Regions from separate parts of the Streptomyces sp. NPDC048269 genome, predicted to be linked through region 3. Evidence: riboswitches for the same ligand, from Rfam matches in the RefSeq annotation. Region 3 holds a riboswitch; each other region holds the start of a gene.
The links. Region 3 has a riboswitch for thiamine pyrophosphate ahead of thiC (phosphomethylpyrimidine synthase ThiC). Riboswitches for the same ligand answer to the same signal wherever they lie in the genome.
Positions count from the first base shown of each region.

Region 1 (10,228 bases), on a different contig from region 3:
CTGGTGCAGGCCCAGGTTCTCGTAGATCTCGAGAGTCGCCGTGGAATTGTTCAGCGTGATGAAGTGCAGCCCTGGGACACCCTCGGACAGCAGCCGCGCGCAGAACTCCGTGGCGAACTCGATGCCAATGGAGCGTACAGCGGCCGGATCGTCCTTGACCGCGAGCATGCGCTCTTTCACGTCCGCGGGGAAGACCGCGTTGCTGAGTTGGGGCAGCCGGTCGAGCTGCTTGATCGCCACAACAGGCATGACCTCGGGGATGATCGGAGTCTCGCAGCCCGCCTTTTCGACGCTGTCGCGCAGCCGCAGATAATTCTCCGGATCGAAGAACATCTGTGTGATCGCATAGTCCGCTCCGGCGCGGCACTTGTCCACGAAGTGCTGGATGTCCGTGTCCCAATCCATCGAACGCGGGTGCATCTCGGGGAAGGCCGCGACGCCGACGCAGAAGTCGCCGGACTCCTTGACGAGCCGGACCAGATCGGCCGCGTAGTGCACGCCCTCGGGGTGTGCCACCCACTCGCCCATCGGGTCGCCCGGCGGGTCTCCGCGCACGACGAGCATGTTCCGGATCCCGGCGTCTGCGAACTGCCCGATGACATTGCGCAGCTCAGCGACCGAATGGTCCACGGCGGTGAGGTGTGCGACGGGGGTCAGCGTGGTGTCCGCGGCGATCTGCTGGGTGGCCCGGACGGTGCCGCCGCGGGTGGAGCCGCCGGCTCCGTAGGTCACGGAGACGAAGCTGGGGGATACCGCCTCGACCCGGCGCAGGGCGTTCCAGAGGTTGCGTTCGCCCTTCTCCGTCTTCGGGGCCCAGAACTCGAACGAGTACGAGCGCCCGGACACGAGGAGGTCGCGGACCGTGTGCGCACGATCCGACCAGGTGGAAGCGGTACCAGAGGCCATACGGGCAGGTTAGACGCGGCCCGGCGGACACCGAAGTACTGTCCGCCCTTTGGACACGTTTTTGGACACCTGGTCGCGCGGCACCACCCGGGCGATTTCCGAATCCGCAAGGGCGCGCTACGGCTGTTGGGGTGTTCCGGGTGGCCGGGACTCAGCCGTCCGGGCCCGGACGCGCTTGGCCAGCTCCGCCGCGGCCGCACCCGGGTCGGTGGCCTCGGTGAGGGCGCGGACGACCACGACGCGGGTGGCTCCGGCGTCCAGCACCTCGTCCAGATTCGTGCTGTCGATGCCGCCGATGGCGAACCAGGGCCGGACCTGCTCCAGGGAGGCCGCGTACCGGACGAGCCCGAGGCCGGGGGCGAAACGGCCGGGCTTGGTGGGGGTGGGCCAGCAGGGGCCGGTGCAGAAGTAGTCCACGCCGGGCTCGGCGACGGCCGCGTCGACCTCGGTCTCGGCGTGGCAGGAGCGGCCGAACAGCACCTGGTCGCCCAGGATGGCGCGGGCAGCGGGGACGGGGATGTCGCCCTGGCCGAGGTGCAGGACGTCGGAGCCGATCGCGTGCGCGACGTCGGCGCGGTCGTTCACGGCGAGGAGCTTGCCGTGGCGCCGTGCGGCCTCGGCGAAGACCTGGAGGTGTTCGAGCTCCTCCCCGGCCTCCATGCCCTTGTCCCGGAGCTGGACGATGTCCACGCCGCCGGCCAGCACGGCGTCCAGGAACTCGGGGAGGTCACCCTGGCGCTTGCGGGCGTCCGTGCAGAGGTAGAGCCGGGCGTCGGACAGCTGCATGGGTGTACCCCCGGGGACGGAAGCGGTGTACGAGCCCTGCGGGCCCGTACACCGCGGTGGAGCGGATGCGGATCAGGTCAGAGGGCGAGCGCCTGAGCGCGGCGCTTCACCTCCGTGCCGCGATTCTCGCTCAGCGCCTGCACGGGGGTGCCGGGCAGGGTCGGGTCCTCGGTGAAGAGCCACTCCAGGATCTCCTCCTCGGTGAAGCGGTCGTCGCGCAGCACGGTCAGCAGGCCGACCAGGCCCTTGACGACCTTGTCGCCGTCGATGAAGGGGGCCGGCACTTGCAGGGAGCGGTTCTCGCCCCGGCGTACGGCGATCAGCTGCCCTTCCTTGACCATCTGGCGGACCCGGGTCACCTCGACGTTCAGCATCTCCGCGATGTCGGGGAGGTACAGCCACGAGGGGACAAGGGCATCGATCTTTGCGTCAATCTCGGTCACGGGTACAAGCCTGCCATCTCGGACCGGCGCCCGGTACCGGAGCCGCCCGTCCGTGGCCGGGCCCGGACTACAGGGGGGCCGACTTCAGGGGAACCGCCGGGTCGGCGACCTTGGCCGGGTCCACCCGGGCCCCCGTCTCGATGAGCTTGCGGCCCTGCGCCAGGTCGCGGGGGCGGCCCACGGCCAGGACCGCGACCAGCACGCCGTCGCGCAGCCAGCACACCGACCAGGTGGGGCCGGCCGGGTCGCCGCGCCGGAGCAGGGTGTCGGCCGCGGCGTGGTGGCCTGCGTACTGGACGAAGCGCCCGAACTGCTCCGACCAGAAGTACGGCACCGGGTCGTAGACCTGGACCGGTTCCCCGGCCAGGATGTTCGCCGCGACCGCCCGGGGGCCCTGGAGCGCGTTGTCCCAGTGGTGCACGAGCAGCCGCGTCCCGTAGCGGGCCGACGGGAAGGAGGCGCAGTCGCCGACCGCGTACACCCCGGGCAGGGAGGTACGCAGGTACGCGTCGGCGGTGACCGAGCCGTCCGGGCCCAGTTCCACGCCGGTCCCGGCCAGCCACCCGGTGGCGGGGCGGGCTCCGATGCCCACCACCACCGCGCCGGCCGGCAGGGCGCGCCCGTCCGCGAGCAGCACCCGGCCCTCCTCGGTCCCGGCGACCTTCGCGCCGGTGATCAGCTCGGCGCCCGCCTCCTCGTACCAGCGCGCCATCGGGGCGGCGACCTCCGCCGGCAGCGCCCCCGCCAGGACCCGGTCCGCCGCCTCGACCACGGTCACCTCGCAGCCCGCCTCCCGGGCCGCGGTGGCGAATTCCGCGCCGATCCAGCCCGCGCCGACGACCACCGTCCGGGGCGCCTCCGCCAGGACCGGGCGCAGCCGCGCCGCGTCGTCCAGCGTCCGCAGCAGGTGCACGCCGGGGACGCCCTCCGTGCCGGGCAGGGTCAGCGGCACGGCGCCGGTGGCCAGTACGAGGACCTCGTAAGGGACCGGTCCCGCCTCGGTGTCCAGCTCGCGCTCGGCGGCCCGCAGCCCGGTGACCTCCGTGCCGAGCCTGAGCCCGATGCCGAGTCCTTCGAAGTCCACGTCGAAAGCGGAGTCCTCGGCCTTGCCGAGCAGCACCGCCTTAGACAGCGGTGGCCGGTCGTAGGGCTGGTGGGGCTCGGCTCCCAGCAGGGTCACGGGGCCGGTGAAGCCCTGCTCCCGCAGGGCTACCGCGGTCTGCACGCCGGCCATTCCGGCGCCCACGATCACGACGCCGCTCGGGTTCTGCTCCGTCTGCTCACTCACCCGGCCACCCTAATCACCTGACGGGCCGCCAGGAATAGGTGCCGCCTTACCCACTGTCCGCACCGGGGTTAGTCTGGCCACCGTACCTATCGCGGGAGTCCGGGCGCACCGGGCTGAGAGGGAGGCTGGCCGGCCTCCGACCGTACGAACCTGATCCGGGTCATGCCGGCGAAGGGAGGGGCTGGACGCCCATGCATTCTTCTCTGAAGGGATCCGACGTCCTCGTCATCGGGGGCGGGATCATCGGACTCGTCACCGCCTGGCGGGCGGCCCGGCGGGGCCTCGGCACCGTACTGGCCGACCCGGCCCCCGGCGGCGGCGCCGCCCAGGTCGCGGCCGGGATGCTCGCGCCCGTGACCGAGCTGCACTACGGCGAGGAGGCCCTGCTGGGCCTGGGTCTCGCCTCCGCGGCGCGCTATCCGGAATTCGCCGCCGAGCTGGCCGAGGCGAGCGGCGGCCTGGACATCGGCTACCGGGCCTGCGGCACCCTCGCCGTCGCCCTCGACGCCGACGACCGGCTCCACCTGCGGGAGCTGCACGCCCTGCAGCGCCGCTGCGGCCTGGAGTCCGAGTGGCTCACCGGCCGTGAGTGCCGCCGGCTGGAGCCGATGCTGGCCCCGGGGGTCCGGGGCGGCCTGCGGGTGGACGGCGACCACCAGGTCGACCCGCGGCGGCTCTCGGCCGCCCTGCTGGCCGCCTGCGAGGGGGCCGGCGTGACCGTCCACCGGGCGGCGGCGGAGCGGCTGCTGGTCACCGCCGACCGGGCGGCCGGGGCCCTGCTCGGCGACGGTACGGAGGTGCGCGCGGACCAGGTGGTGCTGGCGGCGGGCTCGCTCAGCGGCCGGCTGGCGGGCGTACCGCCGGAGGTGGTGGCCCCCGTACGGCCGGTGAAGGGCCAGGTGCTGAGGCTCTCGGTGCCTTCCGCCCGCGCGCCGTTCCTGTCGCGGACGGTACGGGCGGTCGTGCGCGGCAGCCACGTGTACCTGGTCCCGCGCGAGAACGGTGAACTCGTCGTGGGCGCCACCAGCGAGGAGCTCGGCTGGGACACCACGGTCACCGCGGGCGGGGTCTACGAGCTCCTGCGCGACGCCCATGAGCTGGTGCCCGGCATCACCGAACTCCCGCTCACCGAGACCCGCGCGGGACTGCGGCCGGGCTCCCCCGACAACGCCCCGCTGCTCGGCCCGACCGACCTGCCCGGCCTGCACCTGGCCACCGGGCACTACCGCAACGGGGTGCTGCTGACCCCGCTCACCGGCGACGTACTGGCGGAGCTGCTGACCACCGGCGAACTGCCGCCGATCGCACGCCCCTTCACCCCCCGCCGTTTCTCCGCCGCACGACAGGAGTCGTACGCATGACCCTCCCCGTCTCCGTCTCCGTGTCCGTCAACGGCGAGCCGCGCGAGGTCGCGGCCGGCACCACGCTCGACGCGGTGGTCGCCACCCTGACCGCGGCGCCCTCCGGCGTCGCGGCCGCGCTCAACGAGACCGTGGTCCCGCGCGGGCGGTGGCCGCTCACGCCGGTGGGCGAGGGGGACCGGGTCGAGATCCTCACCGCGGTCCAGGGAGGCTGACGGCCATGGCAGACGACCTCTTCGTCCTCGGCGGCCGGACCTTCTCCTCCCGCCTGATCATGGGTACGGGCGGCGCCCCGAGCCTTGACGTCCTCGAACGCGCCCTGGTCGCGTCCGGCACCGAACTCACCACGGTGGCCATGCGACGGCTGGACCCGACGGTCCAGGGATCCGTCCTCTCCGTCCTGTCGAAGCTGGACATCGCGGTCCTGCCGAACACGGCGGGCTGTTTCACGGCGGGCGAGGCCGTGCTCACGGCGCGGCTCGCGCGGGAGGCGCTGGGCACCGACTGGATCAAGCTGGAGGTGGTCGCGGACGAGCGGACCCTCCTGCCCGACGGCGTCGAGCTGCTGGACGCCGCCGAGGTCCTGGTGGACGAGGGCTTCACGGTCCTCCCGTACACGAACGACGATCCGGTGCTCGCGCGGAAGCTGGAGGACGTGGGCTGCGCGGCGATCATGCCGCTCGGGTCCCCCATCGGGTCGGGGATGGGCATCCGCAATCCGCACAACTTCGAGCTGATCACGGAACGGGCGTCCGTCCCCGTCATCCTGGACGCGGGGGCCGGCACGGCCTCGGACGTGGCGCTGGCGATGGAACTCGGCTGCGCGGCGGTGATGCTGGCGTCGGCCGTGACGCGGGCGCAGGATCCGGTGCTGATGGCTGCGGCCATGCGGGACGCGGTGTCGGCGGGCCGTCTCGCCCATCGCGCGGGGCGCATCCCGCAACGCCGGTTCGCCGAGGCCTCGTCTCCTGCGGAGGGCCGCGCCGCCCTCGACCCGGAACGCCCGGCGTTCTGACCTGCGCCGGGGCTCCGCCCCACCCCCCGACAGCGCTCCGCGCCCGCGCCTCACACGCCGGCGGGGCTGAAATCGCCCTACGGCCAGTCCGGCCCCGCCGAGCACAACCCGCCCCGTACGGGGACAACCCAGCCGGTTCAGGCGCAAGTCAACCTGTTCGGGCACAACCCAGCCGGTGCGGGCACAAGTCGGCCCGTGCGGGCACAAGGCAGCCCCGCCGGCGTTGGAGGCGTGGGGCGCGGGGCGGAGCCCCGGTCCTTGAGCCGACGGTCACGTCACAGGTGCGCTGCAAGGCACCGGGCGGCGGGTCCGGCCCGCACGCACCCCTCGTAGAATCGCCGGGTGGATACGACCCTGGATGACCCCCTCGTCGGGCGCGTGCTCGACGGCCGCTACCGCATCGACGCCCGCATCGCGGCCGGCGGCATGGCCACGGTCTACCGGGCCGTCGACACCCGCCTGGACCGTGTCCTGGCCCTGAAGGTCATGCACCCGGCCCTCGCCGCGGACGCCGCCTTCGTCGACCGGTTCATCCGGGAGGCGAAGTCCGTGGCCCGGCTCGCCCACCCCAATGTCGTCGCCGTCTTCGATCAGGGCACCGACGGGCCCTACGTCTACCTGGCCATGGAGTACGTCTCCGGCTGCACCCTGCGCGACGTGCTCCGCGAGCGCGGCGCGCTCCAGCCCCGGGCCGCCCTCGACATCCTGGAGCCCGTGCTCGCCGCCCTCGGCGCCGCCCACCGGGCGGGCTTCGTGCACCGTGACATGAAGCCCGAGAACGTCCTGATCGGCGACGACGGCCGGGTGAAGGTGGCCGACTTCGGGCTGGTCCGGTCGGTGGACTCGGTCACGAACACCACCGGCTCCGTCCTCGGCACCGTCTCGTACCTGGCCCCCGAGCAGATCGAGAACGGCGTCACCGACACCCGTGTGGACGTCTACGCCTGCGGTGTCGTGTTCTACGAAATGCTCACCGGGGCCAAGCCCCACACCGGCGGCTCCCCCGCCCAGGTGCTCTTCCAGCACCTCCACGAGGACGTGCCGCCGCCGTCGGCCGCCGTCCCCGGGCTGCCCGTCGGTCTCGACGAACTCGTCGCGCACGCCACCGCGCGCAATCCGGAGCTGCGGCCCTCCGACGCCGCCGCCCTGCTCGGCCTGGCCCGCGAGGCCCGGCTCCAGCTCAGCGACGCCGAGCTGGACGCCGTGCCGCCGCAGGCCCGCGCCGGGGAGCGGTCGTCCGCCGAGGACCGCACCGGTGTGATCCCGCGCCCCGTGGCCGCGCACCAGCCCGTGCACCACACCTCCCGGCTGGAGATGCCGCCCCCGCCGCCGCCCGTCCCGGCGGACCCGGACGCGGCCCCGGCCCGCCGGCCGCGCCGCGGCACGCTCCTCGTCGTCGCCGGCGTCCTGCTGGCCCTCGGCCTCGGCACGGGTGTCTGGTACATCAACTCCGGCCAGTTCACCAAGGTCCCCAACCTCCTCGGCAAGACCGAGGAACAGGCCAAGTCCCAGCTGTCCGCGGCCGGACTCGGCGTGAAGCGGGTCGACCGGAAGTTCAGTGACGCCTTCGACCGCGGGACGGTGATGAACACCGATCCCCCCGGCGGCCGCCGGATCCGCGGCAACGGCGCGGTGACGCTCACCATCTCCCGCGGCCCCGAGGTCGTGGCCGTGCCCAACCTGAAGGGCCGGCCCCTGGAAGAGGCCAGGGCCGAACTGACGAAGGCCGGGCTGGCCCCCGGCAAGGTCACGCAGGCCTTCAGCCAGGACGTCGCCCAGGGCTCGGTGATCGGCTCCGACCCGGTGGGCGGCGAGAAGCGGGCCCCCGACACGGCGGTCGCCCTGGTCGTCAGCAAGGGCCGCCCGGTCCCCGTACCCAGCGTGGCCGGGATTCCGTTCGAGCAGGCACGCGCCACCCTGGAGGGCCTCGGCCTCAAGGTGGCGACCGCCCCCGAGCAGGTCAACGCGCCCTCGCCGGCGGGTACGGTCGCGAACCAGTCGGTCGGCGCCGGAACGCAGGCCGCGGCGGGCGACACCGTCACGCTGACCCTCTCCAAGGGCCCCCGCCAGCTCCCGGTCCCGGACGTGACCGGTCAGGAGGTGGACGCGGCGCGCAAGGCGCTGGAGGTCGCGGGCTTCAAGGTGAAGGCGGAGCGGCCGTTCCTCTCCTTCAGCAAGACCGTGGAGTCCCAGTCGGTGCCCGGCGGGCAGAACGCCCCCGAGGGCAGCACGATCATCATCCGGACCAAGGGACTGTAGGGGTACGTGGAGCACGTGGAGTACGTGGAGCACGCTGAGCGGGAGCGCTCGGCGCGGGCCGTGCGCAATCCCGTGGGCGGGCACGTCCCCGTCGCGGGCGGGCTCGCCTCGGTCGGGCTGACGTACGCCCGTGAGATGGGCGCGGAGGCGGTCCAGGTCTTCGTGGCCAATCCGCGTGGTTGGGCCACCCCGGTGGGCAATCCGGCGCAGGACGAGCTCTTCCGCGCCGAGTGCGCGGCCGCGTCCCTGCCGGCCTACGTACATGCCCCGTACCTGATCAACTTCGGCTCGCACACCGAGGGGACCGTCGAGAAGTCGGTGGAGTCCCTGCGCCACTCACTGCGCCGGGGCCGGGAGATCGGCGCGCTCGGGGTGGTCGTGCACACCGGCTCGGCCACCGGAGGCCGCCCGCGCGAGGACGCGTACGCTCAGGTCAGGCAGTACATGCTGCCGCTGCTGGAAGAGCTGACGCACGACGACGACCCCCTCCTGCTGCTGGAGTCCACTGCCGGCCAGGGCTCCTCGCTGTGCTCTCGGGCAGAGGACTTCGGGCCGTACTTCGACGCGCTCGACCACCACCCGAAGCTGGGGATCTGCCTGGACACCTGCCACATCTTCGCGGCCGGGCACGATCTGGCGGAGCCGGGCGGGACGAAGCTGACGCTGGACCTGCTGGTGGACACGGTGGGCGAGGGCCGGCTGAAGCTGGTCCACGCGAACGACTCCAAGGAGGGCGTCGGCGCCCACAAGGACCGGCACGCCAACATCGGTCAGGGCCACATCGGCCAGGAGGCCTTCACCGAGCTGTTCACGCATCCGGCGATGGCGGACGTACCGCTGATCATCGAGACGCCCGGCGGCAAGGAAGGACATGCGGCGGACGTGGCGCTGCTGAAGCGGCTGCGTCCTTGAGGGAATACCCCCCGGGGGTATACGGTTCTGTCATGTCGACGGAACCGCTACTCGGCATTTCCCACTCAGGGGGTCGTCATGGGGCACGCACGCGCACACCACGAACACCCGCACGACGAGCATGGCGAGCACCACGGGCAGCACGGGCAGCACGACCACCACGGGCATCAGCACGGGAACGTCAGCTGGGCCATGGCCGCCAAGGCCACCCTCCACTGCCTCACCGGCTGCGCCATCGGCGAGGTGCTCGGCATGGTCATCGGCACCGCGCTGGGCTGGGGGAACATCGCAACGATGATCACGGCGATCGTCCTGGCCTTCTTCTTCGGCTACGCGCTCACCCTGCGCGGGATCCTCGCGGCCGGCGTCGGCCTGCGTGCCGCCATCCGGGTGGCGCTCGCCGCGGACACCCTGTCGATCGCCGTCATGGAACTGATCGACAACGGCGTGATCGCCTTCTGGCCGGGCGCGATGGACGCCCACCTGTCGGAGCCGCTGTTCTGGATCGTCCTGGCGATCTCGCTGGCGGCCGCCTTCGTGGTCACGACCCCGGTCAACAAGTGGATGATCGGCCGCGGCAAGGGTCACGCGGTCGTCCACCAATACCACTGAGGCACCCTGTCCGGCTCTAGAGCTCGGGGCCTTCCCCCGGCTCCTCCTGGTACGAGAAGCGCTGCTCGCGCCAGGGGTCGCCGATGTTGTGGTAGCCCCGTTCCTCCCAGAAGCCCCGGCGGTCGGCTGTCATGTACTCGACGCCACGGACCCACTTGGGGCCCTTCCAGGCGTAGAGGTGCGGGACCACGAGGCGCAGCGGGAAACCGTGCTCGGCGGTGAGCAGTTCACCGCCCTGGTGGGTGGCGAAGACGGTCCGCTCGGAGGCGAAGTCGGCCAGTCGCATGTTGGAGCTGAAGCCGTACTCGGCCCACACCATCACATGCGTGACCTGCGGCGACGGCGGCGCCAGGGCGAGGATCGTACGGGCGAGCACACCGCCCCATTCGGCGCCCGTCATGCTGAATTTCGTGACGCAGTGCAGGTCCGCCACGACCGACTCGAACGGCAGGGCCGCGAACTCCTCGTGGTTCCAGCAGTGCTTCTCACCGTCGGCCGTCGCGCCGAAGACGCGGAACTCCCAGCGGTCCGGCTTGAACTTGGGCACGGGACCGTAGTGGGTGACCGGCCAGCCCCGCTGCAACCGCTGCCCCGGTGGAAGCTCCAGCTGCTCTGCTCCCGGAGATTCCCGGCTTTCCGGCTGACC
Region 1 covers NZ_JBEZLW010000002.1:339,909-350,136, forward strand. Annotated here, with positions in the region: gene metF (methylenetetrahydrofolate reductase [NAD(P)H]) at 1-906, opposite strand, end outside; gene thiE (thiamine phosphate synthase) at 1,024-1,692, opposite strand; gene AB0D48_RS03705 (Rv2175c family DNA-binding protein) at 1,770-2,135, opposite strand; gene AB0D48_RS03710 (FAD-dependent oxidoreductase) at 2,203-3,423, opposite strand; TPP riboswitch at 3,505-3,617, shown strand; gene thiO (glycine oxidase ThiO) at 3,615-4,784, shown strand; gene thiS (sulfur carrier protein ThiS) at 4,781-4,999, shown strand; gene AB0D48_RS03725 (thiazole synthase) at 5,005-5,799, shown strand; gene pknB (Stk1 family PASTA domain-containing Ser/Thr kinase) at 6,142-8,058, shown strand; gene AB0D48_RS03735 (deoxyribonuclease IV) at 8,119-8,970, shown strand; gene AB0D48_RS03740 (DUF4396 domain-containing protein) at 9,049-9,582, shown strand; gene AB0D48_RS03745 (sulfite oxidase-like oxidoreductase) at 9,599-10,228, opposite strand, start outside.
Region 1: another riboswitch for thiamine pyrophosphate. It lies ahead of thiO (glycine oxidase ThiO); the one in region 3 lies ahead of thiC (phosphomethylpyrimidine synthase ThiC).

Region 2 (10,228 bases), on a different contig from region 3:
AGCGGCGACGCGCCGAGCACGGCGGCCGCCTCCCGCAGCCGCCCGTCCACCGCGCGCAGCACCGGCAGCATGGTCCGTACGACGAAGGGCACGCCCACCAGCGCCTGCGCCAGCGGCACCAGGATCCACGAGGTCCGCAGATCCAGCGGCGGCTCGTCCAGGGTGATCAGGAAGCCGAAGCCCACCGTCACGGCGGACACCCCGAGCGGCAGCATCAGCAGCGCGTCGAAGCCGCGTACGAAGGGGCCCGCGCGCCGGGTCAGTGCCGCGGCCGCCAGTCCCCCGATGAACAGGGCGATCGCGGTGGCGGCGAGAGCGTACTGGAGGGAGTTCCCGATCGCCTCCAGCGGCGGCACCAGGAAGGTTCCGCCGCCGGCGCCCGCGTCCTGCAGGGCCCGGTAGAAGCCGAAGCCGTATCCGCCGGGGGCGTCGAAGGACCGTTCGACCAGCACGCCCAGCGGCAGCACGATCAGCAGGCCGATGGTGAGGAGCACCGCGCCCAGCAGCGTGCGCTGCGCCCAGCCGCGCGGCCGGTGCGTGGTCCGGCCCGGGTCCACCAGCCGCAGCGCGGTCTCGCGCCGGCGCACGGTCCAGGCGTGCACGGCGAGGATCGCACCGACCGCGGCGAACTGCACCATCGTCAGCACGGCGGCCGTGGGCAGGTCCAGGAGCTGCGCGGTCTGCCGGTAGACCTCCACCTCCAGGGTGGAGTACGCGGGCCCGCCCAGGATCAGTACGACGCCGAAGGAGCTGAAGGTGAACAGGAAGACCATCAGCGAGGCCGCGGCCACCGACGGGGCCAGCGCGGGCAGCGTCACGCGCCGCCAGGCGGCGAACCGGCCGGCGCCCAGCACCCGGGCGGCCTCCTCCTGGCGCGGATCGAGCTGTGCCCACAGCCCGCCGACGGTGCGGACGACGACCGCGTAGTTGAAGAAGACGTGCGCGAGGAGGATCGCCCAGACGGTGGTGTCGAGCCGGACGCCGACCAGTTCGTCCATCAGCCCACCGCGTCCCAGCAGCGCGAGGAAAGCGGTGCCGACGACCACGGTCGGCAGTACGAAGGGGACGGTCACCACGGCCCGCAGCAGTTGCTTGCCGGGGAATTCGAAGCGCGCGAAGACGTACGCGCCGGGGAGCGCGATCAGCAGCGTGAGCGCGGTGGAGGCGAGCGCCTGCCAGGTGGTGAACCACAGCACGGCGGCGATGCCGGGCTGGGAGATCACCTCGCCGATCCGGCCGAACTGCCAGCCGGCGTCGGTCTTGAGGCCGCGCCCGACGATCGCGGCGACGGGATAGGCGAAGAACAGCCCGAAGAAGGCCAGGGGCACGGCCATCAGGGCGAGCCGCACCGCGGTCGCCCGTCCGCCCTCGCGAGGGGCGGGGCCCGGTGCGGCGCCCCCCGGCGCCGCACCCGGCTCCTTGGTGCCGCTTACTTCACGACGAGCGAGGTCCATGCCTTGACCCACTGCTCACGGTTCTTGGCGATGGTCTCGGGAGCGACGTTCTCGGGCTTCTCGATCACCACACCGTGCTTCGTGAACAGCTCCGGCAGGACAGCGTCCTTCGTCACCGGGTTCACGAACATCTGGAGGGGCATGTCCTCCTGGAACTTCTTGCTGATCAGGAAGTCGACGAGGGCCTTGCCGCCCTCCTCGTTCTTCGCCCCCTTCAGCAGACCCGCGAACTCGATCTGGCGGAAGCAGGTACCGGTGGAGACGCCCGTCGGGGCCTCGGCCGGCTGCGGTTCGCCGTACAGCACCTCGACCGGCGGGCTGGAGGCGTAGGAGACGACCAGCGGGCGGTCGCCCTTGGCCTTCTTGCCACCCGCGGAGCCGGAGAAGCGCTCGTTGTAGGCCTGCTCCCAGCCGTCGACGACCTCGACGCCGTTGGCCTTGAGCTTGCTCCAGTAGTCCTTCCAGCCCTCTTCGCCGTACTTGCCGACGGAGGCGAGCAGGAAGCCGAGGCCGGGCGAGGAGGTCGCGGCGTTCTCGGTGACCAGCAGGTTCTTGTACTCCGGCTTGACGAGGTCGTCCAGCGTCTGCGGCGGGGCGAGCTTCTTGTCGGCGAAGTACTGCTTGTCGTAGTTGACGCAGATGTCACCGGAGTCGATCGGCGTGACCCGGTGCTCCTTGTCGAGCACGTACTCCGGCTTCACCCCGGCCAGGCCCTTGGCCTCGTACGGCGTGAAGATGCCGTTGTCGAGGGCGCGCGAGAGCAGGGTGTTGTCCACGCCGAAGAAGACGTCGCCGCGCGGGGAGCCCTTGGTGAGGATCTCCTGGTTGAGCGCCGCGCCCGCGTCCCCGGACTTCAGCACCTTGACGGTGTAGCCGCTCTGCTGCTCGAACTCCTTGAGGACCGTGTCGGTCACGTTGAAGGAGTCGTGGGAGACGAGCGTGACGGTCTTGGACTTGGGGGCGTCGCTCGCGCCCGCGGGCTTGTCCTTGGCGTCGCCGCAGGCGCTGAGCGTGGTGACGCCCAGCGCGGCCGCGAGCGCCGCGCCCGCGATCCTCTTGGTGGTGCTCACTGGTGAATTCCTCCTGGGATGTCCAGGAGAAGACGCGGCCCTGCCCGGCGCTCTGTGGGAGCGGACGCCGGGCAGGGCGCAACAGCTTGAGTGGTGACCGAACTTCCTACCCCGAATGACCGGGGCGAGGTTCAGAGGGTCTGCGGATGACGGATACCGCACTCTCAGCGCTGTGGCGCTCCCCTGTCGGAATATGAAATTGGTTCGGCCACAGGGTACCTCGTGGCCGATTGCGACCGATCGCGGCCGGAAATTGACGCTGTCGAAACTCAGCGCTCCGAAGCGGCCAGCTGACCGCACGCGCCGTCGATCTCCTGGCCGCGGGTGTCCCGTACGGTCACGGGCACACCGTGCCGGGCGATGGCCTCCACGAAGGCCTTCTCGTCCTCGGGCCGCGAGGCGGTCCACTTGGAGCCCGGCGTCGGGTTCAACGGGATCAGGTTGACGTGGACGCGCTTGCCCTTGAGCAGCTTGCCCAGCAGGTCACCCCGCCAGGCCTGGTCGTTGATGTCGCGGATCAGGGCGTACTCGATGGAGATCCGGCGGCCGGACTTCTCCGCGTACTCCCAGGCCGCGTCGAGGACCTCACGGACGTTCCAGCGGGTGTTCACGGGGACCAGGGTGTCGCGCAGCTCGTCGTCGGGCGCGTGCAGCGAGACCGCGAGGCGGCACTTGAAGCCCTCTTCGGCGAAGCGCAGCATGGCCGGGACCAGGCCGACGGTGGAGACGGTGATACCGCGCTGCGACAGGCCCAGGCCGTCGGGCTCCGGGTCGGTGAGGCGCCGGATGGCACCGACCACGCGGTTGTAGTTGGCCAGCGGCTCGCCCATGCCCATGAAGACGATGTTCGACAGCCGCGCAGGACCGCCGGGGACCTCGCCGTCGCGCAGCGCGCGCATGCCGTCGACGATCTGGTGCACGATCTCGGCGGTGGACAGGTTGCGGTCCAGGCCCGCCTGGCCGGTGGCGCAGAACGGGCAGTTCATGCCGCAGCCGGCCTGGGAGGAGATGCACATCGTGACCCGGTCGGGGTAACGCATCAGCACGGATTCGACGAGCGTGCCGTCGTGCAGCTTCCACAGGGTCTTGCGGGTGGTGTCGTTGTCGCACGAGATGTGCCGGATGACGTTCATCAGGTCCGGGAGGAGCTCCTGCTGGAGCTTCTCGCGGGAGCCCGCGGGGATGTCGGTCCACTCGGCGGGGTCGTGCGCGTAGCGCGCGAAGTAGTGCTGCGAGAGCTGCTTGGCCCGGAACGGCTTCTCGCCGATCGCGGCGACCGCCTCACGGCGCTCGGCCGGGGTCATGTCGGCGAGGTGCCGGGGCGGCTTCTTGGCCCCGCGCGGGGCGACGAAGGTGAGCTCTCCCGGAACAGGGCGGGCCATGGCAGGTACTCCTTGTAAGACGAAAGGCGCGCCGCAGAAGCAGCGCGCCTTCCAAGAGTAACCGCCCGGCGTGTTACGACGCCTTTCCGCAGGTCAGCCCGTACCCACGAACGCGGCCAGCAGCAGCCACACCACCGGTGCGGTCGGCAGCAGCGAATCGAGCCGGTCCATGATGCCGCCGTGACCCGGCAGCAGGGTGCCCATGTCCTTGATGCCCAGGTCCCGCTTGATCATCGACTCGCCGAGGTCACCCAGCGTGGCGCTTACCGCGACCGCCAGGCCCAGCAGCAGGCCCTGCCACCAGGAGCCGCCGTCGATCAGGAACTCCATGCACAGCGCGCCGGCCGCCATCGCGAAGGCCACCGCGCCGAAGAGTCCCTCGCGGGTCTTGCCGGGGCTGATGCGCGGCGCGAGCTTGTTCTTGCCGAAGCGCCAGCCGACCGCGTACGCCCCGGTGTCGCTGACCACGGTCAGGAGCAGGAAGGTGATCACCCGCTGCGGCCCGTCGTCGGCGGTGAGCAGCATCGCGACGAAGGTGGCCAGGAAGGGCACGTAGAACGCCGCGAAGGCACCCGCCGTGACGTCCTTGAGGTAGTCCTCGGGCGGCTCTGTCATCCGCCAGACGAGGACCGCCAGCACCGTCAGGGCCATCGCCACCCAGGCGCCCTCGGCACCGCGGACGTATCCGGCGATGACCATGGCCGCGCCGCCGATGGCGAGCGGGACCAGCGGGGCCTTGATGCCCTTCTTCTCCTGCAGCCGGGAGGTGAGCTCCCACAGGCCCACGACGACCGCCACGACGATGACGCCGACGAAGACCGCCTTGACGATCAGCAGCGAGGCGAAGATGACCGCACCGAGGCCGACGCCGACCCCTATGGCGGCACGCAGGTCCCGCCCCGCGCGCTTCTTAGGCGGCGGTGGCGAGGCGTCCTGCGGCTGCGGGGCATGCGGGGGCGGGGGGCTGGGCATGGGCTCCTGCGGCGGCGTCTCGGCGCGGAAGAGGGGACCGCCGTCCGGGGCGGCCCCCCGATCGCGTGCTTCCCGGTCGTCGAAGTCACGGCCGGCGGCATCGGGCACGATGGGCATGGGCCGAGTGTGCGGGCCCACCTGCGCATCGTATGCGGGACCCGCCGGAACTGGCTCCGGCTGCCAGGAAGAGTCGTTCATCAGACTTCGAGGAGCTCGGCTTCCTTGTGCTTGAGCAGCTCGTCCACCTGCGCGACGTACTTCGCGGTGGTGTCGTCGAGCTCCTTCTCCGCGCGGCGCACCTCGTCCTCGCCGGCCTCCTTGTCCTTGACGAGCTTGTCAAGGGCGTCCTTCGCCTTGCGGCGGACGGCGCGCAGGGAGATCTTGGAGTCCTCGGCCTTGGTGCGCGCGACCTTGATGTACTCCTTGCGGCGGTCCTGCGTCAGCTCGGGGAAGGTCACCCGGATGATGCTGCCGTCGTTGCTCGGGTTGACGCCGAGGTCGGAGTCGCGGATGGCCTGCTCGATGTTGCGCAGGGCGCTCTTGTCGAACGGGGTCACGATCGCCATGCGCGGCTCGGGCACCGAGAAGGACGCGAGCTGGTTGATGGGCGTGATGGCGCCGTAGTACTCCGCCACGATCTTGTTGAACATCGCCGGGTGCGCACGGCCGGTGCGAATCGCGGCGAAGTCTTCCTTGGCGACGACGACGGCCTTTTCCATCTTCTCCTCGGCCTCGAGGAGGATCTCTTCGGTCACCACGTGCTCCTGCATGTCTTGAATGGATGGTTCAGGCGGGCGGGGCGGGCGGGGCCGGTCCGGGCTCGGTCCGGCGCGGCGGACTGCTAGGCCCGGGTTCCCTGGTCGCTGACGAGCGTGCCGATCTTCTCACCCTTGACGGCGCGCGCGATATTGCCCTCGGCGAGCAGCTCGAAGACGAGGATCGGCAGCTTGTTGTCGCGGCACAGCGTGATGGCGGTCGCGTCCGCGACCTTGAGGTCGCGGGAGAGGACCTCTCCGTACTCCAGCGCGTCGAACTTCACCGCGTCCGGGTTCTTCTTCGGGTCGGAGTCGTAGACCCCGTCGACACCGTTCTTGCCCATGAGCAGGGCCTCGGCGTCGATCTCCAGGGCGCGCTGGGCGGCCGTGGTGTCGGTGGAGAAGTACGGCATGCCCATGCCGGCGCCGAAGATGACGACGCGGCCCTTCTCCAGGTGCCGCACGGCACGCAGCGGGATGTACGGCTCCGCGACCTGACCCATGGTGATGGCGGTCTGCACGCGGGAGTCGATGCCTTCCTTCTCCAGGAAGTCCTGGAGGGCGAGGCAGTTCATGACCGTGCCGAGCATGCCCATGTAGTCGGAGCGGGCCCGGTCCATGCCGCGCTGCTGGAGTTCGGCGCCGCGGAAGAAGTTTCCGCCGCCGATCACGACGGCGATCTCCGCGCCGTCACGGACCACCGCGGCGATCTCGCGCGCGATGGCGTGGACGACGTCGGGGTCGACGCCCAGTCCTCTGCCACCCGAGAAGGCCTCGCCCGACAGCTTCAGCATGAAGCGGCGGCCCTTCTTGTCCTGGTCGCTCTTGTCGTCGGATGCGGTGTGGGGGTCCACGCCCTGATTCATGGAGATCTCCTCGTGCACATACGAAGAAGGCCATTGCCGGTGGGTCCTCGCGGTTCCCTCTGCGGCAATGGCCTCCTCGTCAGATCTGCGGTCGCCTCGCGCAAGCGCGGACGACTGCCTCAGACCCTACCGGGGTCCGGTGTCCGTCGCGTACGGACGGACTCAGATGCCGACCTTGATGCGGCTGAAGCGCTTCAGGGTGACACCGGCCTCGTCCAGAACCTTCTGGACGGACTTCTTGTTGTCCAGGGCGTACGCCTGGCCCAGCAGGGTGGCGTCCTTGAAGAAGCCGTTGATGCGACCCTCGACGATCTTCGGCAGGGCAGCCTCGGGCTTGCCCTCCGCGCGGGTGACCTCTTCGGCGATGCGACGCTCGGACTCGACCTTCTCGGCCGGAACGTCTTCCTTGGAGAGCCACTGCGGGGCGAACGCGGCGATGTGCTGCGCGATACCGCGGGCGACCTCGGCGTTCTCCTTGTCGAGCTCGACGAGGACACCGATCTGGAACGGCAGGTCGGGCATCGTGCGGTGCATGTACGACGCGACGTAAGCGCCGGAGAACTGCGCGAAGCGGTCCAGGACGATCTTCTCGCCGAGGTTGGCGTTCGCCTCGTCCACGAAGGCCGTGACGGTCTTGCCGGGCTCGATCTCGGACGCGAGCAGCGCCTCGATGTCGGCCGGGGAGGTGGCGGCGACGTGCGCGGCCAGCTGGTTGGCGACAGCCAGGAACTTCTCGCCCTTGGCGACGAAGTCGGTCTCGCACTTCAGCTCGACGAGGACACCGGAGGTGTTGTCGTCGGCGATCAGGGAGACGACGGCACCGTTCTCGGCAGAACGGCCCTCGCGCTTGGCGACGCCCTTCTGACCCTTGATGCGGAGGGCCTCCTGGGCCTTCTCGACGTCGCCGTCAGCCTCGACCAGCGCGTTCTTGCAGTCCAGCATGCCGGCGCCGGTGAGCTCGCGGAGCTTCTTGACGTCAGCGGCGGTGTAGTTCGCCATGAGTCTGTGATTCTCTCTCGAAGTCGTAGATCTACGGGTGAACGGCGGAGGCGCCGCGCCTCAGGCGCGGCTCCCCCGCCGTCATCGTCCGTGCTGCGAGTGCCCGGCGCGTGAACGCCGGGCGCTCTCAGTGGGTCAGGCCTGCTCGGCGTCGGCGGCCGGGGCCTCGACAGCCTCGGCGGCCGGGGCCTCGACAGCCTCGGCGGCCGGGGCCTCGGCGACAGCGGCCTCGGCCGGAGCGGCCTCGGTCTCGTCAGCCTTCTTGTCGCCCTCGAGCAGGTCGCGCTCCCACTCGGCGAGCGGCTCGGCGGCGGCCTTCTCGCCCGGCTTCGAGTCGCCGGTCGCGGCGCCGGAGCGGGCGATGAGGCCCTCGGCGACGGCGTCGGCGATCACGCGGGTGAGCAGGGTGACGGAGCGGATCGCGTCGTCGTTGCCCGGGATCTTGTAGTCGACCTCGTCGGGGTCACAGTTGGTGTCGAGGATCGCGACGACCGGGATGTGGAGCTTGCGCGCCTCACCGACGGCGATGTGCTCCTTCTTGGTGTCGACGATCCAGACGGCGCTGGGGACCTTCGACATCTCGCGGATACCACCGAGGGTCTTCTCCAGCTTGGTCTTCTCGCGGGAGAGGACCAGGAGCTCCTTCTTGGTGAGACCCGAGGCGGCGACGTCCTCGAAGTCGATCGCCTCAAGCTCCTTCAGACGCTGAAGGCGCTTGTAGACGGTGGAGAAGTTGGTGAGCATGCCACCCAGCCACCGCTGGTTGACGTACGGCATACCAACGCGCGTCGCCTGCTCGGCGATGGCCTCCTGGGCCTGCTTCTTGGTACCGATGAACATGATGGAGCCACCGTGCGCGACGGTCTCCTTCACGAACTCGTAGGCGCGGTCGATGTACGACAGCGACTGCAGCAGGTCGATGATGTAGATGCCGTTGCGCTCCGTGAAGATGAAGCGCTTCATCTTCGGGTTCCAACGGCGGGTCTGGTGACCGAAGTGGACGCCGCTTTCCAGCAGCTCCCGCATCGTGACGACGGCCATGGCCATCTCCTTGGTTTCTCGGTTTGGTTCCTGACGCCCCGCCGCGTCCTGCCCCATGAGGGACCGAGAGACGCTTTCACCTGGCCGTTTCCGGCTGATGCTGGGGCGTGCGAAGTCGACCCGGTGACCCGGATCGCCACAAGAAGTGTACGGGACCCGGCGGTATGCCGGGTGACGCCGTTGTCCACATCCGCCGGTCCGTCCCCAGGGCGGCGCGCGCGACGGCCGTGCGCGGGACGCTTCGGGGCATGACGACACTGCTGCTGTGCCTGCTGCTGACCCTTGCCCAGGCGGCCGCGCCCGGGGTCCGGCCACTGCCCGCGCCCCTTTCGGTGGCCCGCTGGTGGGATCCGCCCCCGACCCCGTACGCGGCCGGTCACCGCGGTGTGGACCTCTCCGCGCCGGTGGGCGCGGAGCTCCGCGCGGTCGCTGCCGGCCGGGTGTACTACGCGGGCCCCGTTGCCGGCCGCGGGGTCCTGTCGATCGCCCTGCCGAACGGCCTGCGCACGACGTACGAGCCGGTCCGCCCGCTGGTCCAGGAGGGCGAGCAGGTCACGGCGGGCCAGGTGGTGGCGGTCCTGACGGAAGGCTCCCACTGCCCGGCCCCTTGCCTGCACTGGGGCCTCCTGGCGGGCGAGTCGTACCTCAACCCGCTCACCCTCCTCCCCCACCCCACTCCCCGCCTCCTGCCTTCGAGCCCCGCCCCGTCCAGCCCAGCGGACCCCTGAGACAGACACACCCTGCCCGGCCCCATCCAGCCCCGCCGGCGTTCGAGCCGCGGGGTCCCGGGGCTTCGAGCCCCGCCGGCGTTCGAGCCGCGGGGGTCCGGGGGCGGAGCCCCCGGTCCGTGAGCTGCGCCGGCGCTGCGCGGGATGGCCGGGGCCGAGCCCCGGGGACCCTCAGCCCCGGACGCCCCGCAGGGCCATGGCGACGGCCGTCTCCGTCACGACCTCCGGATCCTCGGCCGCGCCGAGCTCGATCCGCCGGACAGCGGCGTCCACGACTCCCTGGAGCAGCATCGCCGCGAGCCGGGGTTCGGCCTGCCCCAGAGAACTCAGCGCTTCGACGATCATCGCCACCAGCCCCCCGTGCGCAGCACGGATCTTCTCCCGCGCCCCGGCGTCCAGCTCGCTCGCGGAGATCGCCACGACCGCACGGTGCCGCCGGTCCCCGACCAGCCCCAGCTGGCTCCGCACATAGGCCTCGATCTTCGCTTCGGGCGACTCGGCCTGCTGCATGGCGGCCTCGATGTCGGCGGCCCAGACGGGGAAGTCCACCGCGCACAGCTCTTCGACCACGGCCGCGCGTGAGCGGAAGTATTCGTACACGGAGGACCGGGCGAGCCCGGTCCGCTCCGCGAGGGCGGGGAAGGTCAGCGCCTCCGTCCCGCCTTCGGACAACAGGGAACGCGCGGCGTCCAAGAGGGCGCCGCGCTGCATCGACCGGTGCTCGGCCACGGAGGCCGCTCGAATCCTGGGCACGACTCCACTCTACGGAGGTGCCGCAAGCTCAACGCCCCACATCCGCCAGCTTCGCGCGCAGTTGCAGCACGGACTTGGTGTGGATCTGGCTGACCCGGCTCTCGGTGACGCCCAGCACGTTGCCGATCTCTGCCAGCGTGAGCCCCTCGTAGTAGTAGAGGGTGACCACCGTCTTCTCCCGCTCGGGCAGGGTGTTGATGGCCCGCGC
Region 2 covers NZ_JBEZLW010000008.1:150,901-161,128, reverse strand. Annotated here, with positions in the region: gene AB0D48_RS12215 (iron ABC transporter permease) at 1-1,334, opposite strand, end outside; gene AB0D48_RS12210 (thiamine ABC transporter substrate-binding protein) at 1,430-2,524, opposite strand; TPP riboswitch at 2,610-2,719, opposite strand; gene rlmN (23S rRNA (adenine(2503)-C(2))-methyltransferase RlmN) at 2,794-3,906, opposite strand; gene AB0D48_RS12200 (phosphatidate cytidylyltransferase) at 4,000-5,076, opposite strand; gene frr (ribosome recycling factor) at 5,076-5,633, opposite strand; gene pyrH (UMP kinase) at 5,720-6,499, opposite strand; gene tsf (translation elongation factor Ts) at 6,662-7,498, opposite strand; gene rpsB (30S ribosomal protein S2) at 7,634-8,539, opposite strand; gene AB0D48_RS12175 (M23 family metallopeptidase) at 8,788-9,267, shown strand; gene AB0D48_RS12170 (helix-turn-helix domain-containing protein) at 9,439-9,996, opposite strand; gene whiG (RNA polymerase sigma factor WhiG) at 10,049-10,228, opposite strand, start outside.
Region 2: another riboswitch for thiamine pyrophosphate. It lies ahead of AB0D48_RS12210 (thiamine ABC transporter substrate-binding protein); the one in region 3 lies ahead of thiC (phosphomethylpyrimidine synthase ThiC).

Region 3 (10,228 bases):
CGCGCTGTTGAGCACCCTCTCGTTCTCTATCAGTATCTGAAAACTCACTCCTTGTGATCTGCTAGCGCTTCCACCACCCTTGTCAAGAGGGCCCTGGGGGATCATTCCTGGCCACTTCCACTACAGCGGGGTAGGCAATGCGCGAGTCGGTACAGGCAGAGGTCATGATGAGCTTCCTCGTTTCCGAGGAGCTCTCGTTCCGGATCCCGGTGGAACTCGGGTACGACGCTCGGGACCCCTACGCAGTCCGCCTGACCTTCCACCTTCCCGGAGACGCGCCCGTGACCTGGGCGTTCGGCCGGGAACTCCTCCTCGACGGCATCAACAAACCGTGCGGCGACGGCGATGTGCACATCGCCCCGACCGATCCCGAGGACCTGTCCGATGTCCACATCCGCCTCCAGGTCGGCGGCGACCGGGCCCTGTTCCGCGCCAGCGCGGCGCCGCTCGTCGCGTTCCTCGACCGCACCGACCGGCTCGTCCCGCTCGGCCAGGAGCGCAACCTGGGTGACTTCGAGGAGAACCTTGACGAGGAGCTCGGCAAGATCCTGTCCGAATCCCGGCAGAACGAGCAGAACGCGGGCTGACACGCCCCCGCGCGCGCACTGACCAGCCGCGCCGGCCACGCTGCTCTTCCCGCAACAACCTTTCAGCGCTTGCGACGGCGGCCCCGGCCGCCACGGACCGGCCCCGAAGCCGGCCCGGCGACCGGGGTCCCCGGCCGGTCGGCGGAAACGACCAGAGCGGCCAGCGCCGTCGTCAGGGGAACCGAGGCCACGAGGCCGATCGAGCCCACGAGGGTCCGTACGATCTCCACCGCGACCAGCTCGCTGTTGGCCACCGACCCCATGCTGCTGTTCGCGATCGAGAACAGCAGGAGCAGGGGGAGTGCGGCACCCGCGTAGGCCAGTACGAGTGTGTTGACCACCGACGCGATGTGGTCACGGCCGATCCGGATGGCCGCCCGGTAGAGGGCGCGCGACCCCATCGACGGGTCGGCCTGGTGGAGTTCCCAGACCGCGGAGGTCTGGGTGACCGTCACGTCGTCGAGCACGCCCAGCGATCCGATGATCACGCCCGCGAGCAGCAAACCGCTCATGTCGATTTCCGGGTAGAGCCCGTGGATCAGGCCCGTGTTGTCGTCGGTGTTGCCGCTGAGGAACGCCCAGTCGATGAACACCGAGCCCAGCAGCCCGATGAGCAGCAGCGAGACGAGCGTGCCGAGGACGGCGACCGAGGTGCGGGCGGTCAGACCGTGGCACATGTACAGGGCGATGAGCATGATGGCGCTCGCGCCGATGACCGCGACGACCAGCGGATTCGAGCCCTGCAGGATGGCCGGGAGGATGAAGAGGGTCAGCACGCCGAAGCTGATGACCAGCGCGATCAGAGCGAACAGCCCGCGCATCCGGCCGACCAGGACGACCGCGACCGCGAAGATCCCGGCCAGCAGCGCCATGGGGAGCTTGCGGTTCACGTCGATCACCGAGTACTGGAGGTCCCGGGGCGCATCCGGCGCGTACGCGACCACCACCTCCTGGCCGTCCGCCAACTGCCGTGGCGCGCCCGGCTGGACGATCTCCACGAAGGTACGGCCCTTGTCCGGGCCGGTGCCGACCTCGACGGTGGCCTTCTTGCACTCGCCGGTCTGCGCCGCCTTGGCTTCGCGGCCCTCGGGAGTGGATGTGTCACCGGTGGGCGGCACCTGTGAGGCGTTCACCGATTTGCAGTCGACCTGTTCGAGCGAGACGACCGTGCCCTGCTGCGTCTGCCGGTCGAAGCCCACCCCCGTGCGCTCGTGGGCAGGGGCTCCGCCCGGCCAGAGCACCGCCATGCCGATGAAGACGGCGGCGGCGAAGGGGATCAGAACGGCCGCGATGACCTTGCGCAGGTGCTTCGAGACGGGGGCCGCCGGGCCATGCCCGTGGCCGTGCCCGTGGGAATGGCCGGCAGGGTGCCCGGAACCCGCGTGTGCGTGGCCCGAGTGGCCGGTGGGATCCGTGGGCTCGGTGGGGGGCTGCGGCGAGATCGTCACCAGCAGATCATCGCAAGAGATGAGGGGGCCCACTGTTCAGCACGCCATAGATGACGCTAGCGTGGGGGCACCTTTGCACAACGCGGGAGCTCGGAGCACCGGGCTGAGAGGACGCTGATCACCGTACGCGCATCACGGATGCGTGCGGGAGGAGGCTGCGTCGACCGCCGAACCTGTTACCGGGTAATGCCGGCGTAGGGAGATAGGTCTCATGACCATTCAGGACGCACGCACGCCTGCCGTCAGCCAGGACGGCGACGGCTCGACCGAGCGCAAGCCGGGCTGGCACAAGGGCTACGTGGCGGGCTCCCGCCCCGACATCCGGGTGCCGGTCCGCCAGGTCCACCTCACCAACGGCAAGGACGTAACGCTCTACGACACGTCCGGTCCGTACACCGACCCCCAGATCGAGACCGACGTGCGCAGGGGTCTCGCGCCGCTGCGCGAGAACTGGATCATCGGCCGCGGCGACACCGAGGAGTACGCGGGACGTCCCGTGCGCCCCGAGGACGACGGGATCAAGCACACCTCGCCGCGCGGCGGGCTCAAGAACCTCGACGCGGTCTTCCCGGGCCGCCCCCGCCAGCCCCGCCGGGGCCGCGGCGGCGCCGCCGTCACGCAGCTCGCGTACGCCCGCCGGGGCGAGATCACCCCGGAGATGGAGTATGTCGCGATCCGCGAGAACGTCTCCCCCGAGGTCGTGCGCGAGGAGATCGCCGCAGGTCGCGCGGTGCTTCCGGCCAACGTGAACCACCCCGAGATCGAGCCGATGATCATCGGCAAGCGGTTCCTGGTGAAGGTCAACGCCAACATCGGCAACTCCGCGGTCACCTCCTCCATCGAGGAGGAGGTCGACAAGATGACCTGGGCGACCAAGTGGGGCGCCGACACGGTCATGGACCTCTCGACCGGCCGCAACATCCACACCACGCGCGAGTGGGTGCTGCGCAACTCCCCCGTCCCGATCGGCACCGTCCCGCTCTACCAGGCGCTGGAGAAGGTCGACGGCCGTGCCGAGGACCTGACCTGGGAGATCTACAAGGACACGGTCATCGAGCAGGCCGAGCAGGGCGTCGACTACATGACGGTCCACGCCGGCGTGCTGCTGCCGTACGTGCCGCTGACCGCCCGCCGCAAGACCGGCATCGTCTCGCGCGGCGGTTCGATCATGGCCGCGTGGTGCCTGGCGCACCACAAGGAGAACTTCCTCTACACGAACTTCGAGGAGCTCTGCGAGATCCTCGCGACGTACGACGTCACGTACTCGCTGGGCGACGGTCTGCGCCCCGGCTCCATCGCGGACGCCAACGACGCGGCGCAGTTCGCCGAGCTGAAGACGCTGGGCGAGCTGAACACGATCGCTAAGCGGCACAACGTGCAGACGATGATCGAGGGCCCGGGCCACGTCCCGATGCACAAGATCAAGGAGAACATCGACCTCCAGCAGGAGATCTGCGAGGAGGCGCCCTTCTACACGCTCGGCCCGCTGACCACGGACGTCGCGCCCGCGTACGACCACATCACGTCGGGCATCGGCGCCGCGATGATCGCCTGGTGGGGCACCGCGATGCTCTGTTACGTCACACCCAAGGAGCACCTGGGCCTGCCCAACCGGGACGACGTCAAGACCGGCGTCATCACGTACAAGATCGCGGCGCACGCCGCGGACCTGGCCAAGGGGCACCCCGGCGCCCAGGAGTGGGACGACGCGCTGTCGGACGCGCGGTTCGAGTTCCGCTGGGAGGACCAGTTCAACCTGGCCCTCGACCCGGACACGGCTCGTGAGTTCCACGACGAGACGCTGCCCGCCGAGCCGGCCAAGACCGCGCACTTCTGCTCCATGTGCGGTCCGAAGTTCTGTTCGATGAAGATCTCCCAGGACATCCGCCGTGAGCACGGCGGCGACCTGAAGGCCGAGGAGATCCAGGCGGGCATGGCGGAGAAGGCCGCCGAGTTCGCGGCCTCGGGCAACCGCGTCTACCTGCCGCTGGCCGACTGAGGCACCACCGCTCACACGCGAAGGCGCCGCTCCCCGGTCCGTCGGGCCGGGGAGCGGCGCCTTTCGGTGCCCGGGCCGGAGCCCGTCAGGCGACCACCTGGTACCCCGGGTCCACCTTGCTGCGCGCGAACGCGAGGTTCTCGGTGACCCGGTCACGCTGGGACGCAGGGAGTGGCCCGCCGTCCTGGAGGAGGCGCTCGCAGCAGTCCAGCGACTCCTGGTACTCACCGACCCAGTAGGCGGCCACGGCGAGTTCGTCGAGGGCGCGCCAGTCGTGCCAGTCGAACTCGACGAACAGGATGTCGGCAGGGCGGGGGATCCGCAGCGCCTCCCGGGCGAACATGTACGCCAGCGGCCATCGGCCTTCGAGGCGGCAGTAGCGGGCGAGGCTGCCGATCGCTTCGGCGCGCGAGGGACGGCTCTCGTGCGCGCGGAGGAAACGGTCCATCACCTCGGCCGAGGGCTTCTTGAGGTTCGCCGCGATCCGCGCCGCGTACAGCTGGGAGCAGAAGGCCTCCTCGACGAATCCGCCCATCGCCGCCCGGCGGTCGTATGCGGCGAGGGATTTCTCCGGTTCTCCCGCGTCGCGCCAGCTCTGGGCCAGGTAGAACGCGTAGCGGGCATTCTCGGGTTCTTTGATCAGCCCTTGTTCGAGTACCTCCGCGTCGCGCAGGTACTTCTCCCGCTCGCCCGATTGCCTGAGGCGTGCCCCGCCGCCGATGATGAGGATGTTGATGCCTTCGAGCACTCCGCTGCTGTGCCGGACTTCGCAGTCGATGTACTCGTGGAGCACTCCGACGTATTTCCACGGCAATCGGGTGGAGACCAGAGCGGGCCGCCAGTGGATGACGGGCTCGTGGTGCACCGCGAGGCTGTACGCGTCGAGAGTGAGGTCCGGCATGTGAAAGCCGGGCGGTACCTGCATCACGTCATCGGCATCGATGAACAGCAGGTAGTCCGCGCTGGAACGCGCGAGGTCGATCGCCTCGCTGCGGCTTTCGCCGAATCCTTTCCACGGCCGCTCGTGCAGAACTCCGGGCAGGTCACTGAAGAATTCCCGGATGATGTCCTGGGTGCCGTCCGTAGATCCGGTGTCCACGATCACCCATGTGTCGATCAAGGGGCGAACCGATTCGAGACAGCGCCGGATCACCGGAGCCTCATTCTTGACGATCATGTTCAGGCAGACTGTTGCTCTCAAGGATTCCATCCCCTGTGGTGATGAAAAACGACCGTGAGCCGACCGTAGGCCACGGTCCTTCCGTGCCGGGCGCGCGTCGCGCCCGCCACTTCGTAAAAGCCCCCATTGGGGGCGTACCGCTGGTCCGATAAGTGGACTTTCTCGCGGGGCGTCTCACCACTTGCAACCGCGATCCTCACGATGACCGAGGTGGCCCGATATGGCCCATCGCACATCGTTCGATCCGGTTTCGAGAAGGAGCGGCGTATATGAGCCCCGAGAACAGGACCAAGTCAACCCTTGGTCCGCTGCCCAGGCGGAGCAGTTGGCTGACTGGCGGCACCCTCGCTTCGCTGGCCCTGGTCGTGGCGGGCATCTCCAGCCCCGCGGTCGCCACGGCTCAGGCCATCCAGGCGAGCGAGACAGTCCGCGCGGCTGCCCCCACGGGCGACCGCTGCGAGTCGGACAAGCACGACTACGACCCGCGAGCGGCCGTCCAGGCCGGCCCGCGCGGTGGTGGTGGCGGCGACGACGACGAGTGCCGGCAGGGTCCGACGGGCCCCAGGGGTCCGAAGGGTGCCGACGGAGCCACGGGTGCCACCGGCGCGACGGGCGCCACCGGCGCGACGGGTGCGACCGGAGCCACCGGTGGGTCCACGTGTGTCGACATCGACTCCGTCCGGGACAACAACAGCCGCGAGTTCAAGGCGGTACTCCCCGGCGACGGCACTGCGTACGCGGGTATCCGCGGGCTCCAGGCGACCCCGGGACCCTGGACCTGGTACGACCTCACCACCAACGAGGAGGGCAACTACCCCGACGACGCCTGCGCGATCGCCATCAGCCATCAGGCCAACCAGCTGCTGGTCGAGGTGGTGACGACGGAAGGCGTGATCTGGGAGACCACCTGCGCCGTCAATCCGGGTCCCCTCACCCTCACCTGCGGCGGGGTGTGGACCGAGGCGGTTCCCCAGCCCGACCCGGATGACCCGGACGCCCGCCGGGCAGCCAACTCACCGCCGATCCGGCCGATGAACCCCAACTACCTGCCGAAGGCACTGAAGTAGGGGAAGCAGGGGGCGCGGCCGGGGGGAACTACTCCGGACCGTGTTCCGTGCCGCCGAAGTCCGGACTCGTGAAGTCCGGGGGCGTGTAGCCGGGCCGGGGCCCCTGTGACGGGGATCCCGGACTGGTGAAGTCGGGCCGGGTGTATCCCAGGTTGGGGATGCGCCCGGCCCCTGGCGTGCGGGGCGCCGGATGTCCCGGCCCCGCCGCCGGATCGGTCAGCGCATCGCGCAGGAACGGCATGATCCCCCGCTCCAGCAGCGCGTTCCGCCAGGCCTCCCGGGCCTGCGCGACCTCGTCGGGTATCGCCTCGGCCTCGTCCGCCGCCACCTCGGTCGCGCCGTTGTGGACGGCGGTCACCAGCAGGCCGATGACGGCGAAGATCAGGGCGGCGGCGGTGAGCACGCCGAAGAACGAACCCGCCGTCAGCATGGTCTCCGCGAAGGCCGGTTCGGGCTCGATCATCTTCAGGATGTAGCCCACGAGCAGGAAGATCAGCATGGCGGTGCCCGCCAGCACGGGTGCGAGGACCGCGATCACGGCGCCGAGGCCCGCGCCGCCCTGTCCGTCGTCGTCCTCGCCCGCGGTCCCGGGAGTGGAGAGGACCTCGTCGCGCCGTTCCTCGCGGAGCTTCACGTAGTGGTCGTACTCGGCCGCGGCCGCGGCCGTCAGCAGCGCGCTGGCCCCCAGGGCCATGGTGCGCAGTTGTTCGGCGTTCAGACGTTCGCCCAGGGTGGCGAGCTCGGGCCGGTCGTGTGCGGTGCGCAGCGCCTCGTCGAGGAGCCGATCGAACTCCGGCCGGTCTTCGGTCAGCAGGTGCGGAGCGCTGGTCATGTGCATCCCCCGATGCTCCGTGGAGGCCGGTTTGCCCGCGTAGACCCGGGCGCCGGCACAAACGGAGGAGAGCCTGCTACGGATAGAGCGATGGTAGAGGGATCACACCGCAGGTTGACAGGGGCTTTGCGGAAATACCCCCCTGGTGACAATCCTCAGTCGCGCAGCGGAAGTTGGACGACCAGCAGTTTGCCGGCCATCGTGACCCCGCCGTCCATCGCGATGGCGAGCCCGTCCGCGTACACGTGGGGCCCGTCCACCGCCTCCGGGCCGCGCGCCTCGTCGCCGTCCTCGGTGCCCACTTCGCCGAGGAGGTACGGGATGGGGCTGTGCCCGTGCACGACGCGGCTGCCGCCGTACGTGCCGAGCAGTTCGCGTACGGCCCCCGGGCCGGTCTCCTCGTCGCGGAAGGCGAACCGCTTGGTGAACTTGCGGAAGAGGTCCCAGGTGATGTCGGCGTCGTTGCGGTTGAGGAGCTCGTGGATGGTGTCGTTGACGTCCTCGATGGAGTCGCCGTAGTCCAGGTAGGCCGTGGTGTCGGAGTGCAGCAGCAGGTGGTCCTCCTCCAGGACGGCCGCGTCCAGGCGGGACATCCACTGCAGGTGTACGTCCTGCAGGCGCTCCATGTCGGTGCGCTGGCCGCCGTTGAGCAGCCAGGCGGCCTGGAAGGTGGCCGTGCCGGCGCCGGAGGAGACGGGGGTGTCGCCGAACCGCTTGGCGCCGATGAGCAGCAGCTCGTGGTTGCCCATGAGGGCCTTGCAGTAGCCGCCGGCGGCCGCGGCCTCGGCGGACAGCCGCATGACGAGGTCGATGACGCCGATGCCGTCGGGGCCGCGGTCGGTGAAGTCGCCGAGGAACCAGAGCCGGGCGTTGCCGGCGGACCAGCGGCGCTCGGTGTCGATCAGGCCCTGGGCGTGGAGTTCGGTGACGAGCTCGTCGAGGTAGCCGTGGACGTCGCCGACCACGTAGAGCGGGCCGGGACCGGCGGTCGACGCCTCTTGGGGGACGTACTGGACCTGGACGGTGTCGCCGGGGCCGCCGAGCGCGCCGCGGCCGATGACGGGCAGGTCGCGGTGGGTCGGGGTGTAGCCGTCGAAGCCGTCGTCCTCGGGGTCCACGGGGGCCTCGGGCTCGGCGGGTGCGTGCGCCTCGTGCGGCTCATGGGCCTTGCGAGGCTCGTACGCTTCGTGCGCCAGGCGAGGCTCGTACGCGTCGTGGGCCTCGCGCGGTTCGTACGCCTCGCGCGCATCGTGGACGGCGCGCGCCTCGTTCACGTCGTGATGCGGGACGGGCGGTGCCACGGGCTGTGCGTTCGCCGGAGGCGCGTAGCCGGGCTGCGCGGGCACGCTCAGCGCGCCGTCCTCGTAGTACGCCGGGTACTCGCCGTACACGGGGGCCTCACCGGGAAGCCCGTTGGATACGGCGTACGGAGCGGGTTCGGTGACCGGAACCCGGAAGTCCCGCAGCGTCTCCGTCCGCATCGCGGGTCCCTGACCGGCCCCCTGAGTCATCGACCCCTCCACCACCGTCGCGCTGCCGTACACCTGCGGACCCTCCTGACCTCCGGGGAGGAGGGTCCGTGATGTCGTGCGCCCATCATAGGAATGCGGCTCGCGCTGTGTGACGCACCAGGGGTGGTGAATCCTGTCCGGAGCCGATGGTTCCTACCATTTTCTCCCGATATCGGTGTTCTGAAATCCTCGGCGGAGCCAACGACCCCGCCCGTGGGGTGGTGCGGCGACTCAGTCCTGGGCCGGAGACCGGGGCGGGCTGACGGTCGTACGGGGCTGCCTGCGCTGTGACGACGTACGGATGATGAGCTCGGTCGGGACGACCTGTTCGACGGGGCGTCCGGTGTCCACTCCCTCGATCGCGTCGATGAGCAGCTGCACCACGGCGGTGCCGATGCGGCGCGGTTTGAGGGAGAGGGTGGTGATGGGCGGTTCGGTGTTGGCGTACACGGTGGACTCGCTGCAGCACACGAGCAGCAGGTCCTCGGGGACGCGCAGGCCGTAGCGCCGGGCGGCGGCGAGCAGGTCCGTGCCGTTGGGGTCGAAGAGCCCGTACACGGCGTCGGGCCGGTCGGGGCGGGCGAGGAGCCGGTCGGCGGCCACGGCGCCCGCGCAGGGGTCGTGGGCGGGGTAGGACTCGTAGACGGGGTCCTGGCCGACGCGTTCGCACCAGTTGAGGTAGGCGGTCGTGGAGAGCCGGGTGTAGGTGTCGGTGGTGGTGCCGGTCAGCAGCCCGATCCGACGGGCGCCGGCGGCGGCGAGGTGGTCGAGCAGGCCCAGTACGGCGGCCTCGTGGTCGTTGTCGACCCAGGCGGTGACGGGGAGGGAGCCTGCCGGGCGGCCGTCGGAGACCACGGGCAGGCCCTGGCGGACCAGTTCGGTGACGACGGGATCGTGGTCGGAGGGGTCGATGACGACGGTGCCGTCGAGGGCGACGTTGGACCACACGTCGTGTCGGGAGGTGGCGGGGAGGATGACGAGGGCGTAGCCGCGGGCGAGCGCGGCGGAGGTGGCGGCTCTGGCCATCTCGGCGAAGTAGGCGAATTCGGTGAAGGTGAAAGGTTCATCCCCGTACGTCGTCACGGTCAGGCCGATGAGGCCCGACTTGCCGGTACGGAGGGTGCGGGCGGCGGCGGACGGGCGGTAGCCCAGCCGGTCGGCGACCTCGCGGACATGGCGGCGGGTGGCGTCCGGCAGCCGCCCCTTGCCATTGAGCGCGTCGGAGACGGTTGTGATGGAGACGCCCGCCGCGGCGGCCACGTCCCTGATGCCTGCCCGGCCCTGTCGGCCGGCGGCCCGCCGGGTGGTCTCGGTCCGGCTCACCTGATGCTTCCCTGCTGGTGTCATGGCGAGCCGATAGTAGGGCTCGGTGGGGCGGGTGGTCTGGGTGCATATGCACGCGTTGACAGGCACGATTCTGCATGGTTCGCCACCCCCAATGACCTTGGAAATGAAGGCATTTGCTGGGCGAGGGCTGTCGTGAAGCTTGTCGGCGGGTACGAGCATGCCAAAGCGGTACGGTCTCGGGCCGGTCTCAACTCACCTGCACGAGGGATGCGCGCCACGGCGCAGGCCACCGGCGCGCGCATATATGCGCGCGCTCC
Region 3 covers NZ_JBEZLW010000001.1:257,683-267,910, forward strand. Annotated here, with positions in the region: gene AB0D48_RS01290 (helix-turn-helix domain-containing protein) at 1-40, shown strand, start outside; gene AB0D48_RS01295 (SsgA family sporulation/cell division regulator) at 138-587, shown strand; gene AB0D48_RS01300 (YibE/F family protein) at 650-2,029, opposite strand; TPP riboswitch at 2,108-2,253, shown strand; gene thiC (phosphomethylpyrimidine synthase ThiC) at 2,247-4,034, shown strand; gene AB0D48_RS01310 (glycosyltransferase) at 4,120-5,211, opposite strand; gene AB0D48_RS01315 (hypothetical protein) at 5,484-6,281, shown strand; gene AB0D48_RS01320 (hypothetical protein) at 6,310-7,119, opposite strand; gene AB0D48_RS01325 (metallophosphoesterase) at 7,269-8,624, opposite strand; gene AB0D48_RS01330 (LacI family DNA-binding transcriptional regulator) at 8,856-9,971, opposite strand.